Regions from separate parts of the Brevibacillus gelatini genome, predicted to be linked through region 1. Evidence: a T-box and tRNA genes for the amino acid it is inferred to sense, from the RefSeq annotation. Region 1 holds a T-box; the other holds one or more tRNA genes.
What was found. The T-box of region 1 lies ahead of thrS (threonine--tRNA ligase). A T-box ahead of a tRNA ligase gene usually reads a tRNA of that ligase, here a tRNA-Thr.
Positions count from the first base shown of each region.

Region 2: it has a tRNA-Thr gene. The T-box ahead of thrS (threonine--tRNA ligase) is inferred to sense a tRNA for this amino acid. The anticodon was not compared.

Region 1 covers NZ_CP154342.1:1,284,370-1,295,121, forward strand. The annotation lists gene mqnC (cyclic dehypoxanthinyl futalosine synthase) at 77-1,183, shown strand; gene ytxC (putative sporulation protein YtxC) at 1,366-2,286, shown strand; T-box leader at 2,313-2,572, shown strand; gene thrS (threonine--tRNA ligase) at 2,628-4,541, shown strand; gene moaA (GTP 3',8-cyclase MoaA) at 4,759-5,784, shown strand; gene infC (translation initiation factor IF-3) at 6,048-6,551, shown strand; gene rpmI (50S ribosomal protein L35) at 6,582-6,779, shown strand; gene rplT (50S ribosomal protein L20) at 6,871-7,230, shown strand; gene AAFJ72_RS06525 (hypothetical protein) at 7,421-7,648, shown strand; gene AAFJ72_RS06530 (phosphoadenylyl-sulfate reductase) at 7,811-8,512, shown strand; gene sat (sulfate adenylyltransferase) at 8,536-9,687, shown strand; gene ilvB (biosynthetic-type acetolactate synthase large subunit) at 10,290-10,752, shown strand, end outside.
Region 2 covers NZ_CP154342.1:2,120,724-2,131,475, reverse strand. The annotation lists gene AAFJ72_RS10635 (C40 family peptidase) at 1-73, opposite strand, end outside; gene AAFJ72_RS10630 (fumarylacetoacetate hydrolase family protein) at 357-983, opposite strand; gene AAFJ72_RS10625 (hypothetical protein) at 1,056-1,589, opposite strand; gene AAFJ72_RS10620 (VanW family protein) at 1,739-2,356, opposite strand; partial or broken gene ppsA (phosphoenolpyruvate synthase) at 2,544-5,161, opposite strand; tRNA gene AAFJ72_RS10610 (tRNA-Leu) at 5,547-5,633, opposite strand; tRNA gene AAFJ72_RS10605 (tRNA-Thr) at 5,646-5,721, opposite strand; tRNA gene AAFJ72_RS10600 (tRNA-Asp) at 5,756-5,832, opposite strand; gene AAFJ72_RS10595 (NlpC/P60 family protein) at 6,018-6,926, shown strand; gene AAFJ72_RS10590 (hypothetical protein) at 6,992-7,234, opposite strand; gene AAFJ72_RS10585 (M3 family oligoendopeptidase) at 7,336-9,117, opposite strand; gene AAFJ72_RS10580 (hypothetical protein) at 9,260-9,505, opposite strand; gene AAFJ72_RS10575 (GNAT family N-acetyltransferase) at 9,615-10,286, opposite strand; gene AAFJ72_RS10570 (GNAT family N-acetyltransferase) at 10,334-10,752, opposite strand, start outside.

The sequences.
Region 1 (10,752 bases):
CCGAACTATAGCCGTTATGTCCCGAGTGTGTTATCATGTGGGATGGAATTTACGTATGGTACGAGGAGTGATCCTTTTGATCGATGCTATATTGGAACGTGCCCTTGCCGGAGAACGACTGGGACTGGAAGACGGCCTCGCTCTGTTTGCCAGCAATGAAATTGAAAAGATCGGACACTACGCCAATCTGGTGATGCAAAAGCACCATCCAGACCCGATTGCCACGTTTGTTATCAGCCGAAATGTGAACTATACGAACGTTTGCGATACGTATTGCCGCTTTTGCGCCTTTTACCGACGTCCCGGTTCAAGCGAAGGCTATGTATTGCCCAGAGAGACTATTTTCCAAAAGATTCAGGAGACAGTTGATGTCGGCGGCACGGAAATCTTGATGCAGGGCGGAACCAATCCGGATCTGGGGATCGACTATTTCACCGACCTGCTGCGTGCGATCAAGCAGCGTTTCCCGCAAATTACGATGCACTCCTTGTCGGTAGCGGAAGTGTTGAAAATCGCGGAAGTTTCCAACATGACGGTCGAAGACGTGCTCAAGGAGCTGAAGGCCGCTGGGCTGGATTCCTTGCCGGGAGCGGGTGCCGAAATTCTCGACGACCGTACCCGCCGCAAAATTTCCCGCCTGAAAGGCTCGTGGAAAGAGTGGATCGAAACACAAAAAGCTGCCCACCGCATTGGCTTGCCAGGGACGGCGACGATGGTGATCGGCTTCGGCGAGGAAATGGAAGAGCGCGTGCTGTCCTTGATGCGCATTCGGGAAGCACAAGACGAGACGCACGGCTTCAAGGCGTTTATCGTCTGGACGTTCCAGCCGGACAACACGAACATGAAAGCGGTGAACAACACGCCGGAGGAATACCTCAAGACGCTGGCGATCAGCCGACTGATGCTGGACAACTTCGAAAATCTCCAGGCTTCCTGGGTGACGATGGGTCCGAAGTACGGCCAGCTTTCCCTCTCCTACGGAGCAAACGATTTCGGTCAGACGATGATGGAAGAAAACGTCGTCTCGGCTGCCGCATGTACCTACAAGGTGAACACCAACCAGATTCTCGAACTGATCCGCGGCGCGGGCAAAATTCCGGCGCAGCGCAACACCCAGTACGAGATCCTGCGCGTGTTCAAGGACGGCGAGATGGCGGAGCGGGATTTTGTGATGCAAAACTAATTGAAAAACATTCAGCAGCACGCTGCCGGATCGTCTTTTCGCAAAAGCGGAATAGACGCGCAGGCAGCGTGTTTTTCTATCCCAAAAGGGCAGATGCCAATCCCCGGTTTCCAATCGTTTAAAAGTATATCGCCTATCTCGGGACATATACTGTAACTACAATTGCGGTTGGGGGGATGAAAATGCAAACGTTTCGCGTCTTGCTGGAGAATGTCCCTGAGCATAGCGGCACGTATCGTGTTATCGTCAATGAGATGATGGAGCGGGTCAATACTGCCCCGGTGCGCATTACATACAAGGAGCAGGAACAGGAAGACTACTGCACCTTCCTTTTTCAAAGCTGGTGTGAAGAGGAATACGATGCGCAGACAATCGATTGGGCAAGAGCTTTTGTGGCATTGACATTGGCCGAGTGGGTGACACAGGTCAAGGAGCCTGAGATCATGCAGGAAATGGCTGCCGATCTGTTGGCAGCAGAGCAGCTGGAAGAAGAGTGGACAGACATTTATCCATACATCGAGCGCATGTGCCGGGAGATCGAGCAGGACGGACGCGAACTCCTGACCGCCACGACCCGAAAGGCTAACGTGTACCGCAAGGCATTTTCCTATCTGGAGCATGAGCGAACCATCAACGTGCTCGGGTTTGTCCGGTTTCGGCTGCAGGAACATTGGAATGAGCTGTTCGAGCTGGTGGAATCCGGGATCGACGAATATTTGGAAGACAAGCAATATCAGGAATTTGTCGAGCTTTTGCGGTATTTTATCGCCGTGCAGGAAGTGAAGCAGGAAGTGGTTCATGTTGTTCCTAGTGTGGACAAACCTTTCCACCTTTATGACAAAAACGGAAATCGTCTTTGGCTGGAGCAGCTGGATTCGGTGCTGAGCATGGACGAACAAAAATGCCGGGACGAGGATTACCTCGTCAGCGCGCTGGTTACACTGGCTCCTGAGAACATTGTTTTGCACATGGCCGGGGAAAAGCCGGGGCTGGTGCAAACCATCCGCAGCATTTTTGACAGCAGGCTCGTCACCTGCCATTCCTGTTCGCTCTGCCTTGGGCAAAGACGCGTACTTGACGGGAACAATCCGACTAAACTATAATTAGCACCAACAGTTGTATATCGCTTGCAAATACGATGAGAAGGACATGGACAATATCGGGATCGCGATAGAGAGGCGGGCCTTGGCTGGAAGCTTGCTGCGAGATGATATGGTCTACCCCCTTCGAGTAGCAGCCGGGAACGAAGCGTACGCTTTTACTAACGGCTTGCCGGTTCTATACCGTTACCATGTCAACGAGGAGTCTGTTCGGGCAGTTTTGCACGGCCCTTTTTGCCAAAACAGACTTGAATTAGGGTGGTACCGCGAGAATACACTCGTCCCTTTTGGGATGGGTGTTTTTTATTTTCTCATCATCAACAAATGGAAAGGAAGAATCCAAGGTGGCACAAATTAACGTAACGTTCCCGGATGGAGCTGTCCGTCAGTACGAAGCTGGGATTACCATCGAAGAGATCGCAGGCTCCATCAGTTCAAGCCTGAAGAAAAAAGCAGTAGCTGGCAAAATTGACGGCAAAGTGGTGGATCTGTACACAGCGCTTGAGAATGACGCAGCCATTGAAATCGTGACGCTCGATTCGCCGGAAGGGCTGGAAGTATATCGCCACAGTACCGCTCACTTGCTTGCCCAGGCGGTAAAACGCCTGTACGGCAGCGATGTCAAACTCGGCATCGGTCCTGTGATCGAGGATGGCTTCTACTACGATATGGACATTCCGGTTTCTCTCTCTCCGGAGGACCTTGGCAAGATTGAGGCGGAAATGGAAAAAATCGTGAAGGAAGACCTGCCAATCCGCCGCAGAGTTGTCAGCCGCGACGAGGCGACAAGAATTTTTCAAAACCTCAACGACCATCTGAAGCTGGAGTTGATCCGCGACCTGCCGGCAGATGCGACGATCACGCTGTACGAGCAGGGCGAGTTTTTCGACCTCTGTCGCGGGCCGCACCTGCCGTCCACTGGCTACATCAAAGCGTTCAAGCTGATGAGCGTGGCAGGTGCATACTGGCGCGGAAAAGCGGAAAACCAGGTGCTGCAGCGCGTCTACGGTACCGCCTGGCCGAAAAAAGCGGATATGGACGAATACCTGCACTTCATCGAAGAGGCGAAAAAGCGCGATCACCGCAAACTGGGCAAAGAGCTGGAGCTGTTCATGTTCTCCGAGGAAGCGCCTGGCATGCCGTTCTACCTGCCAAACGGATTTACGGTCCGCAACGAGCTGGAGCAATTCTCCCGCCGTCTGCAACAGCTGGCTCAATACACAGAGGTGCGCACTCCGTTCCTCATGAACGAGCGCCTCTGGAAAGAATCCGGTCACTGGGACCACTACAAGGAAAACATGTACTTCTCTGAGGTAGACAACGCGACTTACGCCTTGAAGCCGATGAACTGCCCAGGCCACATGCTCATTTACAAAAACACCATGCATTCCTACCGCGACTTGCCGATTCGCTATTCCGAGTTCGGCCAGGTTCACCGCCACGAATACTCCGGTGCGCTGAACGGCATGCTGCGGGTTCGCACCTTCTGCCAGGACGACGCGCACGTATTCGTCCGTCCTGACCAGATCGAGAGCGAGATCAAAAACATGATTAAGCTGATCGACAAAATCTACAAAGTGTTCGGCTTTGAATACAGCGTAGCGCTCTCCACTCGTCCGGAAGATTCCATGGGCTCCGACGAACTGTGGGAAACAGCGGAAAGCGCTCTGAAAAAAGTGCTGGAGCAGCTGGAGATGCCGTACGAAATCAAGGAAGGCGATGGCGCGTTCTACGGACCAAAGATCGACTTCCAGATTACCGACGCGTTGAAACGCCGTCACCAATGCGGTACCATCCAGCTCGACTTCCAGATGCCGGAGAAGTTCGATCTGACTTACGTGGGCCAAGACAACGAGAAGCATCGTCCGGTTGTATTGCACCGTGCGATGTACGGCTCCATGGAGCGTTTCATCGGCATCCTGATCGAGCACTACGCAGGCGCATTCCCTGTATGGCTGACGCCAATCCAGGCACGTCTGATGAACATCAGCGAGGTGCACATTCCGTACGCCGAGCAAGTCAAGGAAAAGCTGCAGCAAGCTGGCATCCGCGTAGAGCTGGATGCGCGCAACGAAAAAATCGGCTACAAAATCCGTGAAGCGCAAGTGCAAAAAATCCCGTACATGCTGGTCATCGGGGAAAAAGAAGTGACAGACGGCACTCTGTCTGTACGCAAACGCGGAGTAGGCGATGAAGGTTCCATGACCGTTGATGCGTTCGTGGAAAAAATTCGCGCAGAAATCAACGAAATGAAGTAACGCAAAAAAGGGCAGTTCTCCCTCGAACGGCGGGAAACTGCCCTTTTACATTATGGTGCTTTCCCCTTTTTCCCCCTCCACCTGCTCGCGATGTTGCGAAGCGGTGAAAAGTGCAGGGAAAGCGAGCCATTTCCCTAATGAATGTGGTACGCTAGTAAAAAAGCCTGCACCGCTTGTAGCATGCCATGCTCAGCCAGGAAAAGGGGAGTGACCAGCAGTGCCAGAGCAGTTGCAAGTACGTGACACACGAAACCGCCCTCTCCGTGATCTGCGCATTTCCGTGACAGACAGATGCAATTTTCGGTGCCGGTACTGTATGCCGGCTGAAATTTTTGGATCGGACTTTGAATTTTTACCGCAGCACAAACTGCTGTCGTTTGAAGAAATTGCCCGGTTGACCAGTATATTTACGTCGCTTGGCGTGCGGAAAATCCGGATTACCGGCGGAGAACCGCTGATGCGCAGGGATTTGCCAACACTCATTCAAATGATCCGGAAAATAGACAGCGTCCAGGATATTGCCATGACCACGAATGGCTCGCTGCTCGTCCGCCATGCCCAGGCATTGAAGGAAGCCGGACTGGATCGCGTCACCGTCAGTCTCGACAGCCTGGACAACGAGCGATTTGGCATGTTGAACGGCAGAGGCTATCCCGTGGATGCCGTGCTCGACGGGATTCGCGCGGCGGCAGAGGCGGGACTCGGAGTGAAAATCAACATGGTCGTTCAGCGCGGCGTCAATGACCAGGACATTTTGCCGATGGCCCGTTACTTCCGCGAGCAGGGGCATACCTTGCGCTTTATCGAGTTCATGGATGTTGGCAACAGCAACGGCTGGAGACTCGATCAGGTCTTGCCTTCCAGCGAAATCGTCCGGCTGATCCACGCAGAAATGCCGCTCGCGCCAGTCGAGCCGAACTACTTCGGCGAGGTCGCTTCGCGCTACCGCTACGAGGGAAGCGATCAGGAGATAGGGCTGATCTCGTCGGTGACACAAGCCTTTTGTTCTACCTGCACGCGCGCGCGGCTGTCTGCTGAGGGGAAAATGTACAACTGCCTGTTCGCCTCCGCCGGACATGACTTGCGCGAGCCGCTGCGCAGCGGGCGAAGCGACGACGAAATCCGGGAGCTGATTCGCGCGATCTGGGAAAAGCGCGACGAGCGCTATTCGGAGGAACGGCTGGACGAAACGCCGGGACTGCAAAAGCGTCCGAAGGTGGAAATGTCCCACATTGGAGGATAAAGAGCATAAAGCCTTGACAAAGACAACTCTACCTTGTATGATAAGTTGCGTGTATAAACACTTCATAATTCGAGAACAAGCAGAGGCGCCCAGCTTCTCACCTGGGTCGACGTCTTCACGACTGTTGACAGGTAACTCTTATGCAAGGAGATCCTTGGATCTATTGAAATTGCTTAGGTGAGATATGTGCGGGCGCAGTTGCGTTCGCACATTTTTGTTCCTTCTCGAAATTGACGGAGGTGGCAAGTATTAGCAAGGATCAAATGTTAGTTAACGAAGCGATCCGTGCCCGTGAAGTCCGTTTGATCGGCGCTGACGGGAGCCAATTGGGAGTCGTACCCTTCAGGGAAGCGTTGCGCATTGCCCAGGAAGCCGATTTGGATCTGGTAAACGTTGCTCCGACAGCCAAACCGCCTGTATGCCGTATCATGGACTACGGAAAGTTCAAGTACGAGCAGGCGAAAAAGGAGAAAGAAGCACGGAAAAACCAGAAGATCATCGAGCTGAAAGAAGTGCGTTTTTCTTCTAACATCGAAGAACACGATTTTCAAACCAAGCTTCGCAACGTCCGCAAGTTCTTGGAGGATCACCACAAGGTGAAGTGTACGATCCGTTTCCGTGGACGTGAAATCACCCACTCCGAAATCGGGCTTGGCGTTATGGAACGTGTAGCTGCTCAGTGTGAAGATCTCGCTACGCCTGAGCGTAAACCGAAGATCGAGGGCCGCAGCATGATCATGATTCTGGCTCCGAAAGCGGAAAAGTAAGATAGTCGTTTAGACAGGAGGATTTTTCAGATGCCTAAAATGAAAACCAACAAGGCTGCTGCAAAACGTTTCAAAAAGACTGGAAGCGGCCAATTGAAGCGCGACCGCGCATTTGGTAGCCACTTGTTCGCCAACAAAACAACCAAGCAAAAGCGCCACCTGCGCAAAGCTGCACTTGTTTCCAAAGGTGACCAAAAACGCATTGAGCAAATGCTCACTTACCTGTAAGGTTCCGCATCATCAAACACATTACGCAGCATGAGCTCCCTAAGTGCCTGGAAGCAGGCCGCCATGCTGGAAAGACCAGGAGGAGTTTAGTATGCCAAGAGTAAAAGGTGGCATTGTTACACGCCGTCGTCATAAAAAAATCCTGAAGCTGGCGAAAGGATACTTCGGTTCCAAACATCGCCTGTTTAAATCTGCAAATGCGCAGGTTATGAAATCCCTGCTCTATGCATACCGTGACCGTCGTCAAAAGAAACGCGACTTCCGCAAACTGTGGATCACTCGTATCAACGCGCAAGCTCGCCTGAACGGTCTGTCCTACAGCCGTCTGATGCACGGCCTGAAAGTGGCTGGCATCGAAGTAAACCGCAAAATGCTGGCTGACCTGGCTGTGAACGACAAAGCTGCGTTCAACGAACTGGCAGCAGTAGCAAAAGGCAAACTGAACGCGTAATCACTTTCTTGCGCGAAAAAGCAAAAGCCGATCTTTTCCATTGGGGAAGGTCGGCTTTTTTTGGTTAGGCCGAGAGAAAGCTCCGTCTCAGGTCGCAGACAAAAACAATCTTCCGCCCGTGTCGAGAAGACCGCCTCCTGCCATACAATAAAAATCGTCGATGGAAAACAATGGATAGGAGAGGGTAGAGATGAAAAAACAAAAGTGGATGATGATGGGTGCTGCTGCGGTGATCTGTTCGGCGCTGTTCGTTCCGGGAGCGTTTGCCAAAGAAAAGGATGATGCCTACGTGGCACCTGTTGTCTTCATCACAGGGGCACCGACTGCCCAACAAGTAGACCAGGTGAAACCCAACACGATTCCGACAGGCAGCGCGTTTATTTTCCCGGCTGATAACAGTGACTCTGACAAAAAATAAGAGGCGAGCCATCCCAAAAAGAGCGATCGGGCCAACAGACCTGGTCGCTTTTTTCATTTCTTGCGGGGCTGTCCCGGCAGTTTTGTCGGCAGGACGAATCTCCACTTGCTGCTTCCAGACATATGATGGTGGGGGAATCCTAGCAGGAAAGGAGTTTCGCTGATGAGCAATCGCCAGAGGATGGCGGACGAAGAACTGCAAGTATGGGCGTACCGGATGGAAGCAAAATCCCCGCAGGATGTGCTTGTTCTGGCGGTCGAACACTTCGCGGGCAGTCTCGTCCTCGCCTCAAGCTTCGGTGCCGAGGATGTCGTGCTGATCGACATGCTGCACAAACTGGCACCGACGATCCCTGTTTTTTATCTCGATACGAGCAAACATTTTCCGGAGACGTACGAGACGCGCGACAAGCTGGAGGAGCGGTACCAAACGAAATTTATCCAGGTGCTGCCCGAGATGACTCTGGCTGAGCAGGAAAAGCTTCACGGAGAAAAATTGTGGGAAAAAGACCCGAATCTGTGCTGCCAAATTCGCAAGGTAGAGCCTTTGAAGCGGGTGCTGTCCGGCTACGACGCCTGGATTACAGGCATTCGCCGCGACCAGGCGCCAACTCGCGCCAACGCGAAAAAGGTGGAGTGGGATGAAAAATTCCAGCTGGTGAAGTTCAATCCGCTCGCAGACTGGACGATGGACCAGGTGTGGGCATATATACATGCCAACGATGTCCCCTACAATCCTTTGCACGACCGCAACTACCCAAGCATTGGCTGCAGTGTTTGCACCAGGCCTGTCCAGCCGGGACAGGACCCGCGCGCAGGCCGCTGGGCTGGCTTTGACAAGACCGAATGCGGTCTGCACAAGTAAGGGAACATAAGGGAGGACACGTTATGCAAACGATCTCGCCACACGGTGGGACGCTGATTGATCGGCTGGAGAATCAGCCGCAAGCAGTATCCCGAGCCGGTATCAAAAAAGCGATCACGGTAGATAAGTGGACATTGTCTGACCTCGATTGTCTCGCCATTGGCGCTTTCTCTCCGCTGACAGGCTTTCTCGGGGAGGACGACTACCATTCTGTCGTGGAGCGGATGCGGCTCGCAGACGGGACGGTTTGGCCGCTGCCAGTGACGCTCGCAGTCGATCCGGCGGAGCACGCGGACCTCAAGCCGGGGGATGCGGTATGGCTGCGCGGAGAAGACGGCGAAGACTACGCCATCCTCCATGTGCAAAGCCTCTACCGGCCAGACAAGGTGCGGGAAGCCAGACAAGTGTTTCGCACCGAAGACCGGGCGCATCCGGGCGTGAAAAAGCTGCTGGAAAAACCGGAACTGTACGTAGGCGGGCCCGTGCATGTACGCAAGCGGCCGCGGCCCGAACGTTTTGCCGAATATTATTTGACGCCGCGCGAGACGAGAGAACTTTTTGCGCAAAAAGGCTGGAAAACCGTCGTCGGCTTCCAGACGCGCAATCCCGTTCACCGGGCGCACGAATACATCCAGAAAGCGGCACTGGAAATCGTCGACGGGCTTTTCCTCAACCCGCTGATGGGAGAGACGAAGGCCGATGACATTCCGGCGCAGGTGCGGATGAAAAGCTACCTCGCCCTCCTGGAAAACTACTACCCGAAAGAGCGCGTGCTGCTTGCGGCATTCCCGGCGGCCATGCGCTACGCGGGGCCGAGAGAAGCAGTGTTTCACGCGCTCGTCCGCAAAAACTACGGCTGCACGCATTTCATCGTCGGCCGCGATCATGCGGGCGTGGGCGACTATTACGGGACGTACGATGCGCAGCGCATCTTTTCCGCCTTCGCGCCGGATGAGTTGGGGATTCAACTGCTGTTTTTCGAGCACAGCTTTTACTGCACGGCCTGCCAGGGAATGGCGACTGCCAAGACGTGCCCGCACGCTGCCAGTGAGCATCTGACGCTGTCCGGGACAAAAGTGCGCGCGCTTTTGCGCAGCGGCCAGACCCCGCCGCCGGAATTTACCCGGCCCGAAGTGGCAAAAATTTTAATCGAGGGACTTCGCGACCATCCGTAAAACGGTTCACCAGAAGAAGGGAAGGGCGGGTTTTGCCGTCCGTTTCCCTGTCTGCAAAAGGGGACAAGCCGAAGAAAAAATGTATCCGCTTTCACTCAAAAACCGCGCCGTTTCGCGATTTTTCACTGAGCATTCGTTCGGACGAAAGTACGGGGAAATCTTTTTGTTTTCGTTGACACCCCCATAGTGCCTAGCTATAATCAGACGTAACACTTTAGTTTTCTGACAACAACAATATTAAAAATATTGTTATAATAGGCTATGACGAGGATGGTGCGCGTCTCCCCTTTTACAGAGAGCCCCTGGTTGCTGAGAAGCGGGTATAGGGTACGCAAGCACTGCTCACCTCTGAGCTGTTTTGCTGAAATTTGCCTCGTGCAAAAAGTAGGGAAAACCGATTGACACCCGTTAGCGTGTTACAGTCCCATTTATTGTGACTGACTGAGATCGGCGACCGTGAGGCGCTGATGAAGTTGGGTGGTACCGCGAACCCTTTCGCCCCAAAAGACATGGAAACCGAACCGTGTCGGGGCGAAAGGGTTTTTCTATGTGTCCATAGGTTTTGTTTATAGCTGCTCAAGAAGTGGGAGGAGGAGAGGAAAATGAGTGTAGAAATGGCCGAATTGCAGAAAAAAAGCGGCATTCCACCGATTCAGTTCGGAGAGGAAGTGACTGGAGCAGAAGCGCTTCTGCGCTGTCTGATCCTGGAGGAAGTCGAATACATTTTCGGCTACCCCGGCGGAGCTGTTCTCCCGATCTACGATTCCTTGTACGGGAGCTACTTCAAGCACATTCTGACGCGCCATGAACAGGGTGCGATCCACGCAGCAGACGGATACGCTCGCGCCACTGGCAAACCGGGCGTATGTATCGCCACTTCCGGTCCGGGAGCGACCAACCTCGTTACCGGGATTGCAACAGCCCAGATGGACTCCGTTCCACTGGTTTGTATCACCGGAAACGTAGCCCAGTCGCTGATCGGAACCGACGCGTTCCAGGAAGCGAACATTACGGGAATCACCATCCCGATCACGAAGCACAGCTACTTCGTTCGCGATGTCCGCG
Region 2 (10,752 bases), 840 kb from region 1:
GACCACCCATTAACAGGGACGTACTCAGCATGACTGCTACTGTTGACTTCAAAACCCAATCTCGTTTCGTCACTTTCTTTTCCTCCTTGTCATGTTGTGGCACCCGTCGTGGGTACATGGACAGATTACCCCAGGAGGAAACGGGAGGATAAGACCGTAAAATTTACCAATCATGGAATTAGTAGCATCGGACTAATCAAAAAACAAGTGTCACAACAGGTCACTCCTGCCTTTTAGTTCCATAGTACCAGACGCTATTGAGAATTGTTTTCAACGATGCTTTTCCAAGCAAAAACCCATCTTCTGCTTAATCCTGTCAGAAGATGGGTCTATTTGCCCGCCGCAACTGCCCGCTTTTATTTCAGTTTGGCCGTAAACTGGCCCCACTCTTCTTCGCCCCATTTGAGGGTCAGCACATCGCCATCTGCGACAGGCCCGACACCCGCAGGAGTCCCCGTGTAGATCACATCGCCCGCACCCAGACCGAAATGCTCGGCAATGTAGGCAATAATCGTCTCCAGATCAAAAATGACATCGCGAATATTTCCCCGCTGCACCTGCTCGCCGTTTTTTAGCAGGGAAAAGTCCGTTTGCTGCATCGCTGCAAGGCCCGGAAACGGGTGAAACGGCGTCAAGATTGCAGAACCGGGAAAGCCCTTGGCAAGCAGCCACGGATGACCTGCGCTCTTCAACTCGCTCTGCACATCGCGCAACGTAAAATCGATGCCAAGGGCGATTTTGTCGACCAGCTCGGCAAGCGTGCAGCCCGATTCATACGGCCGCGCCAGATGCACGACCAGTTCCGCTTCATAATGAAGCTCTCCGCGCGTGCCCGGCAGCTCGACCTCCTGTCCGTTCGTCACAGCCAGGGCGTGTGTCGGCTTGGCAAAAATCATCGGTTTTTTCGGTACGTCGTTTCCCAGTTCGGCCGCATGCAGTCGATAGTTCCGTCCTACACAGTAAATATTGCGGATCTGTTCCATTTTGTCCTCTCCTTATGCAGGCTTTTCGCTCTCACTTACTATATCATGGGAAAGAGGACAAAAGACAGCCGCTCACTTCTCACCAAAGCAGTTGTCATAGCCCGGCCAGAGCCTGGCGTTGCCGCGGGCCTCCACTTCAAACACCGTATCGCAGATCGCTTCCAGTGCGCTCTCCAAATCCGTCTCCGCCTCTGAGATCCACGTGAACCCGTAGCGAAGACGCACGGCCTGCTCGTTTTTTTCACAAAAGACAAACACAAGCTGCGGATGCTGCTCAATGACAGCTCTGCGCGCCTGAACGGTCGCGTCCAGCGAAAACAAGCCGTCCCACTCCGCGATGACATAGGTGGAGGTCACCTCGATCCAAAGGGCAGAGGAATCGTCTCTTCTGCCAAAAACAACGGCATCCTCCCGGTAAAATCCATAGCCCGAAGGAAGGGCGCCCTGCAGTCTGAATGCCATCCCGACAGGCAAATCTTCCGGCTTCAGCGCTGCGACAAGCCTTCCCGGCAGAAAATAATAGCCATCCTTTTGGCAAAAGCCCAGCGGCTCTCCCATGACGACGACGCGCTCATTATGCGGGTCGCCTGTCACCTGTACGTACATCACGGCACCTCCTTTTTCACCCAGTATGGTCAGGCATGCCTACCTCATAACCAATTATCGCTTTGAAACATCCATTATTTTACATTTTTTAAAGACAAAAAAACAGGAGGTACATCCCCATTGGGTGCCCCCCTGCTTTTGCGTTGTTGTCATGATGCGCGGACGATGGCGATGACGACATCGTTTTCGTTGTACGCCTTCGCTTTTATTTTGACGGGAAAATCGTATGGATTCTGGAATTGGAAATCCAGCAAGCCATAAGCTACCGTCGCGTCCTGGCCAGCCGGTACATAGCCCACCGACTTGCTGTGATTGTGCCGCTCCACCATCGTCATTCCCGCTTCTGCGGTCGCATTGTACAACGTGCTGGATACTTGGCAAATCCCGCCGCCGTAGTCATCGACAAGTTGTCCGTTCAAGATTGTGCCTGCCTTTTGCCAGCCGTCCTCTGCGATATTCGAGTTGCCTACTGCTTCATTATAGGAAAAGACCGCTTGCGGATCGATTTTTTGCTTGTTGATCTTTCTCAGCGCCTTCTTGATATTGTGCTTGCGCGCGTCAGAGCTGCCTTCCATCGTCGTATGGTAGAACCCAAGGACCTCGTTTTCCTCGATGTCCATTTTGTCCAAAAACATTTCACGCTGCTCTGCAGGGAAAAGTTCTTCTGTGCCCAAGGCAGATGCAGGAGTGGGAAGGACTGCTGTACACGCTGAAAACAGGAAAGCTGCTGTCATCACACTGACACCTGCGAACCGGAATTTGTTCATGCTCCTCTTCTCCCTCGTTTTTAATCGTGCTGTCTCTCTTCTCGGCTTGCAGAGAAGCTTTCAGTCAACGCCAGCCAGATCGTGTCGACCACAATGCTCGCCACTCTACTGTATCCCACGCATGACGCGGCGAGCAACCTGCAAATGTTGGGCAATTCAGAAAGACCAGGTGCGCAGCCAAACGGCGTCAGTCGTGCAAAATCTCCACATACCCTACTGTCCCGTGTACGCGGATGCGTTGCCCGTCTTTGATGAGCCGCGTGGCATTTTCCACGCCGACAACGGCCGGCAAGCCGTATTCACGCGCAATGACAGCCCCGTGGTCATCAGGCCGCCCACTTCCGTGACCAGACCTTTGATCGCTACAAACAAAGGGGTCCATCCTGGGTCGGTAAAAGTAGTGACCAATATATCCCCTTCTTCCAGATTCGCCTCTTCCATGTGTAAAATGACTCGGGCCCGCCCCTCGATCACTCCGGCAGAAACAGCGAGACCGGCAAGGGCATTGGCTGGCAAGCTTTCCCGCTTGTACTTGCCAGAGATGATTTCACCGTCAGACGTGATGACACGAGGCGGGGTCAGCTTTTCGAATAATCGATAGTCTTCCTTTCGCTTGTGGATGATCTGCTGGTCCAGCTCGTTCGTGCGCACCGCTTCGTGAAACTCTTCAAACGTAAGATAGTACACGTCTTCTTTTTCGTGAAGAACGCCCGCCTGGACGAGTTTTTCGGCTTCTTTCAGCAAAGCTTGCTTGTAGACAAAATAGCGACTCACGATGAAGTATTTGGGATATTCGCGATAACCAGTGAAGTTGCGAATGCGGTCAATCATTTGTTTCGTTTCTCTTGCTTTTTGTTCCCCGTCCGGCAATTGCCTGACTCGCTCGATCATCTCTTGTTCTTTTTTAAGCGCTTCCTGTCGCCCTTGCTCAAATTTCTCCTTGCCGGCATTCGGCGCAAAATTTTTGATGTTGCTCAAAATCATGGGGACGAGCATATACGGGTTTTCACACCAGCGCGTTCTCGTCAGATCAATTTCTCCGGCACTGCGCATACCGTATTTGTCGAGATAGGCCTGGATCGCGTCATGCGCCTTTTGTCCGCCCTCTACCTTTCGCAGTCCATCCATAAAGTGCTCCGCTTGTGCGTGCTGCAAATAGTCAACGACCTTTGGATAAGGGCGAATCACATCGGCAACATCGAGGAGCGCCAGCCCCATTTCCGACGTGATGTTGTTTGGCACAGATTGGGAAAGCGTGTCGGCTGCGTTTTTTTCACCCAGCCACTCGGACATTTTTTCGTTAATCCATGTCGCAGCATTGAGCGCAGTCATAATCACGCCCATGTTTTCGGGGACAAATAGCACCTGCTTTAACTGCCGAATGTCTTCGAGAATAAAGGAAAACAAGTCCGGCCCGGATTTCGTCTGGATGCTTTGCTTTGTCTTTTCCAGCGCCTTTTGATTTCGCGCAATCAACTCAGCCACGATGGCTGGATCGACTTCGCTCGGTGTTTTCAGACTGGCGGTGAGCCTGCCTGGGTTGCTGTTGCCGGGCGCCTGCGCTTTGTCATCTGCTAGTGTCAATGGGATATAATCTCGCTCGATGATCGCAAGCAGCGCGTCTTTGATAAGCGGATCCGATTGTCCCAATGTTTTTAGCAGCGTCTGCCTGCCGTCAGGGGAAGCGAGCATCTTTGTCACATCGACAAACAACCTTCCCCCCGCTTTGTGCATCGGTGCATTCGTCGTCAGCAAAAAAACAGACATGCCCAATGGCTTCAGCGGGTTGGTCATCATTTGTTGGTGGCCCACCGATACGTAGACGTGATCGCCTTGATCGTTCGCTTCCGGGATGGGGTACAAAGTCGTAATCGGGCGGCTCTGGACAATGGAAAACGTATCGTCAACGAGGCACCATTCAATATCTTGCGGACAGCCAAAATGAGCTTCGATCTGCCTTCCGATGCGTGCCAGTTGCAAAATTTGCGGGTCGGTAAGAGTTTGCACCTTTTGTCGCTCAGGTTCGATCTGCTCCGTCTGTGTTCCGCCTTCTTTTCGTCCGTAAATCGCCAGCGTTTTGGTCGCGATTTTCTTGCTGACGATGACTCCGTCTTTTACCTGATAACCATCAGCGGAGACAAGGCCAGAGACGAGTGCTTCGCCAAGTCCAAAGCTGGCGTCGATTGACAGCAGCTTCCGGTTGGCTGTAATCGGGTCGGCGGTAAATAGAATCCCGGAAGCTTGCGGGAACACCATCCTCTGTACGATGACGGATAGAGAAACATCGCGGTGGCCAATTCCGTTCTGCATCCGGTAAATGACCGCGCGATCCGTAAACAGCGAAGCCCAGCATTTGCTGATATGCTGCAAAATGGCTTCGATTCCGATTATGTTCAAATAGGTGTCCTGTTGACCAGCAAAAGAAGCGTGCGGCAAATCTTCCGCAGTCGCGCTTGAGCGCACGGCATAAGCGTGTTTTGCACCATAGCGTGAGAGATAGCGAGTCACGGCTTCTACTACATCGGCGGGAATTTCCGCTTCTCTGATAATTTGCCGAAGCTGCCTGCTGATTTCACGCACTTGCTCCCGGTCTTCTGTGCCAAGCCTTGACAGGCGATCCAGCAAAGCATGGTACGTCTCGTTTTGTGCGATCGCTTTTTGATAGGCCGCGGTTGTCACACAAAATCCTTCCGGGACTTGTATGCCGGGGATTTTCGATAGCTCACCCAGATTGATTCCTTTTCCGCCAACGAGCCACTGCGCCGTTTTTTCCATTTCCTGAAAACCAAGGATCAACGTGCTCATACCGATCTCCCCTAACCATTCCATTGTGAAAAAGCATTTGACAAGTGATTGCGCAGGTGATACAATTAAAGTGTAAGATGAGGTACTACTAACCATAAAAGAAAGCGCAGACTTGTGCTTCGATTATATCATCGTGTCTTTTTAGGCGCAATAAGAAAACCCTGAGTGAAGCTCCGGGTTTTTTTGCGTTAGCGGATATTTGAAAGCTTGTAGTCATAACCGAGCAAGCTGCAAATCTTGGCCGGTTTAAGCCTGCCCTGCCTGCCCATGCACAGGCGGGCGCTCAGAAAGCATCCAATAAGGGTCAGCCATGTCCAGATCATGAAAAGCAAAAAAGCTTTTGTTCTGCCGAAAAAGCAGCCCAAAAGCCTGTCGTCTACTCGTATGGTGCGGTCGAGAGGACTTGAACCTCCACGGTGTTGCCACCACTAGAACCTGAATCTAGCGCGTCTGCCAATTCCGCCACGACCGCATATGAAACACGTGGTGCCGGCGATAGGAATCGAACCCACAACCCCCTGATTACGATTCAGGTGCTCTACCAATTGAGCTACGCCGGCAAGTAATGATATTCGCCATTCGTTTATCAAAAGATGGCGGAGCTGACGGGACTCGAACCCGCGACCTCCGGTGTGACAGACCGGCGTGAACTCCAACTTCACCACAGCTCCATGTGGTTTTTTCCATTTTTTACTCACTATCGTGGGCACTTCTGTAATATAGCATGTTTTCTACCAACTTTGCAATAGTTTTTGAAAATTTTATTCTCCATCATTTTTTCATAGATTTACCATTGAAAATCCGTTAAAATTTTATCCAGATATGCAGAAAATAGTAGATTGGTGGAGACGATGATATGAAACTGACTTCGAAGCTACTCACCTCCCTCGCCCTCTTCACTCTGCTGCCTACTGCTGCTCACGCCTCCTCTGGAGTGTACGTAGTATCAGCAGGGGACACGTTGAGCAAAATTGCCCGTGAGCACCAGACTACGGTCAGCCAGCTCATGCAAGTGAACCAGCTGAAAACCGATCAGCTGTCGATTGGCCAGACTTTGGCTTTGCCTGAGGGAAGCCTGTCGGCAAGCGCTGGAGCCGATCTCCCTCTCGATGTGATAGCCGGCTCCAATCTTTCCGCCCAGAATGAGCCGGAAGAATTGACGGCTGGCGAAAAAGCTCGCGTGACAGCAGATGTGCTGAACGTGCGCAAAAAAGCGTCGACGGATGCGAAAGTGTTAGGCAAGCTGAAGTATGGCGACCTGGTTGAAGTCGTCGAGACTGGCAGCGAGTGGACCAAAATCGAGTTCGAAGATGATGAAGCCTACGTCTTCTCCGCTTACTTGAGTCCAAAGCTCGCCCCTGACCTTGTGTTTACAGGCGAAGTTGATTCCGCAAGCCTGCATCGTCTGGAAGCGATCTTTGAACCATTGCTCAAAACTCCGTATGTGACTGGAGGAACTACCCCGGACGGATTTGATTGCAGCGGCTTTACTTCCTACGTATTTAGCCGACTCGGAGTAACTCTTCCGCGCACATCCGAGGAACAATTCCGCGGTGGAACATCGGTTCCGCTGGAGCAGGCAATGCCGGGCGACCTGCTGTTTTATGATTCCCTTGGAAAAGGACGTGTATCCCACGTAGCGATTTACCTGGGGAACGGCACGATCGTCCATGCAAACGGCGAAGACGTACGCTATGGCAAAGTGGAGTACATGCACAAGCTGTATCCGTTTTACGGCGTGAAGCGCTACGTCGATTTCCAGTAGTTTGATCCCAACAAACAGCCCACACCTGTCTGCAGGTTGTGGGCTGTTTGCATGTGGGACTCGTATCAATGAATTTCCGAATGTTGTCCGGCCTGCGGAGGTGTCTGATTGCCCCCGATTTCGATTTTTCCCAAGGCCTGCTTCATCTTGTCGAGCTGAAGCTGGTAATCGCGTACAACTGTGGTGAGAACGCTGACCGACTCTTTAAAATCGGGTTCGCTACTGACCCTGTCGATGGCTCTATGTAGATGCAGCATTTTGTTCTCTGTTTCCCGCAGTAAGTCGAGTAACTGCAATCCGTTTACCACGTCATCACCTCATTTGCTTTTTTCTTACTGTTTCCCGCTCCGTCCGTTGCTATGCGTCAAAAAACGCCCGACTCGCTTATCGGGCGTTTTTTCCTGCAAGCTTACGCACGTGCTGCGGCAAGCTCTACAAACGTATCAATATCTTTTTCGATCAAGGCAAGCGAGCTGCGCCAGAAGTCAACCGAGCGCACGTCGACGTCCATGATGGCCGCCACATCCGCAATGTTCATTTTGCCTGTGACAGACAAAAGCTCGTCATATTGCTGGACGAACGCTTCGCCGCGCTTCACATACTCGGCGTACAGTCCTTTGGCAAACAGCAGGCCAAAGGCGTACGGGAAGTTGTAGAAGTTGAAGTCGGCACTATAGTAATGCGGCTTGCACACCCACATGTACGGATGCAGCACGGCATGGTTCAGCCCTTCTCCGTAGGCGTCTTTTTGCGCTTGCAGCATCAGCTCCTTCAGCTCGTTGACGGACAGGGAGCCTTCCGCGCGACGGGCAAATACGGCCGTTTCAAACAGGTAGCGGCTGTAAATATCGACGATGACCTGACCGGCGCCCGAGATGTCGTTTTCCAGGATCGAAAACGCTTCTTCGGGTGTCGCCTGGGCCAAAGCCGCCTTGGCGATAATCGTTTCGCACAGAATCGACGCGGTTTCGGCAATCGGCATCGGATAGTCGCTGTTGCAAAACGCTTCCTGGACGAGACATTCGCCATGGTAGCCATGTCCCAACTCATGCGCCAATGTGCTTACGTCACTGTAGCTGCCTGTGTAGTTGGCCATGATCCGGCTTTCCCCGACCATGTGCAGGTTGTAGCAAAACGCTCCGCCGCGTTTGCCTTCGCGAATCTCGGCGTCAATCCACTGGTTGTCAAAAGCGCGGGCAGCATAATTCGCCAGCTTTTCGCTGAAGCTGCCAAAATGCTTGACAATAAAATCGCGCGCTTCCTGATACGTGAAGCGCATGTCGGCTTCGCCCACCGGAGCGAACAGGTCGTAGAACGGCAAGCCGTTCTCGTGTCCGAGCAGCTTGGCTTTTGCCCGGAAGTATTTCGTAAAGGCCGGCAAGCTTTCTTTCATGGCCGTGAGCATCGCGTCGAGTGTCGCCTTGTCCATGCGCGAATCGAGCAATGTTTTTTCCAGGGGCGATTCATAGCCGCGCAGCTTGGCTACGGTGATGACCTCGCCCTTGATGCCGTTCAGGCACGCCGCAGACGATTCCTCGATCTTTTTGTAGGCGGCAAGCTCTGCCTCGTAGGCGGTTTTGCGAAGCGTTGCATCTTTTTCATACGCCATGTTGCGCACGACTGGCAGAGGAAGCTGTTTCGCCTCTCCGTCAACGGTGATGTCCACCAACAAGGTCGAGGTCAGCATTTCCTGCAGCTTCGTCCAGGCGTTGGAGCCTGTGTTTTTCATTTTCGCCAAAATGATCTCTTCTTTTTCGCTGAGCATGTACTTGCTCTTCTCGGACAGTTCGGTCAGCATGAAGCGATGGGTTTCCAGCAGCTCTGACTGGCCAATCAACTCGCTCAGGTTGTCCAGCTGGCCCAGCCATTTCTGGAACTGCACGCCCGGCTCCACCAGCTCGACGGACTGCTCCTGTACTTTCTCGATCAATTGCAGCGCTTTTTCGTTTTTCGCGTCTACGCTTGCCGCAAGCTCGCCAAACGCGTACAAGCGGTACTGCGTCTGCAAAATCGACGTCAGCCGGGTAATGTACGTCTCCATCTTCTGGACAGCGTCTTCGGGCGATTGCAGGCTCATTGCGGTCCAGTTCTTTAGCTCGTCCATTTCCCGACACAGTTTTTCCCAATCTTGCCTGCATTCCGGCGAGTCAAACGACGTGTACAAAACGTCCAAGTTCCAGCGCATGTTCATGAGTTCGGCCTCCTTATGCCTATGTATGCTATGTATCAGACTCTATTGTAAAAAAATTTAGATAGATTAAGCAAGTTTTTATAAAAAACATGCGCAAACAAGACGGCCAGGCAGACAAGGCAGTCGCAAGAGACATCGGGGATCATTTTCCCGGCTCCCCTTCTTCGGCCCTCTCTAGCATGACAGCCACTTCGGCTGGCGGCTTTCTCGTGCGGCGTCTTGCTTTGCGCTTCTTTTTGCGCAGCACAAACAAGGCAGTCAGCATGAAGGCCAGTGTCGCAAGCTGAATCGGTTGGGAGAGCTTTGCCTGGACCCAGCCGCTCATGCCGAGCAGATGGAGTAGGACGGCTAGGTAAAGAAGAATCGATGCGAGATTTTGCGCGTTCACTCTTTTTCACCCCTGTCTGGCCAGATCGGATGGGAGAAGAAAAACTCCCGTGAAGCCAGGCTGGTGAGCTCCACAGGAGTGTCGGTTCGTGCTGTGTACCGTTTTGGGATTAGATCGGCAGAAGCTCTACGCTTTCCTTGCTCTCAAGCTCTGCCACCATGTCCAGCCAAGCTTGCGGCTTTTGCGGCAGGACGGCGTAATAGCGCTTGAGGAAAGTGACGATCAGTTCTGCCTCCAGGCTCGTCTGCTCTTCATTCGTCGGCAGGAAGCCAAGGTCGAGTCCAGCTACTGCTTCACCATCGTTTTGCCAGGATGGATGCACATACGCGATATTCGTGCGCTTGTAGCCCAGATGGGAAAGAACTTCCCGGCGCACGAACGGGTCCATCGGCTTGATGCCGCCAAAGCTGTGCTCCTGCACACGGTACGGATCGTAAATTTCGGCAAACATGCCGTACAGTTCCTTGCCATTTTCCTTCGCCAGCGCGAGCAGGTCTTTTTGCCGCTCTCTCGCCAGAAAACGGCCTACGCCAAGCCCTTCCCGCCCGATAATGGTGAAGTCGGTCATGGCGACGTTCAGATCAGGATAGTAGCGGTATTCCGTAGCGCCGACTACCTCTCCTTCATGTACGGCCACAAATACGCGAATTCCCGGGTCTTCGAGCGGCTCTTTCCACAATTCGTAGGCGAGAACCTCCTCTGGCGGGAAAACTTCCTGCATCAAGCGGTGCATTTTGGCAAACAGCGGATTGTCAATATGTTGAATGCGTACAAATTCCATCGTGATTCATCCTCCTGGTTCTGAAAAATCGGTAATTCGTTCGTCGCCTAGCGTGCCAGAAACGGGTTTTTCCACTCCATCAGCACGGCGTAGTTGCGGGACTCCTCGTCCTCCAAATAGTTCGGCACAATTTGCACAGGCATCCGGCCACAACGCATGAGAAACGTAATGACCGGGTCTTTGACCTCTCCCGCTACCACGCGCTCGACGTATTGCTCCGGCGTCCACTCATCTGCATAACGGCCGTAACCAGGCATTCTTCCGCCGCCCAAAAGCCGTTTCAAGCCTTTTTGGACGACCAGCTCGTACATTGCCTGCATCATCAGTTGTCCGAGTCCGAGCTTGCGGTGGCTCGGCCGGATGCAGATGTCCACGATGTACAGCGTGTCCCCGTCTGGATCGTGGTTGCGGATGTAACCGTTGTCGGTCACATCTGCCCACTTGTGCTCCGGGTGGGCAGGGTCGA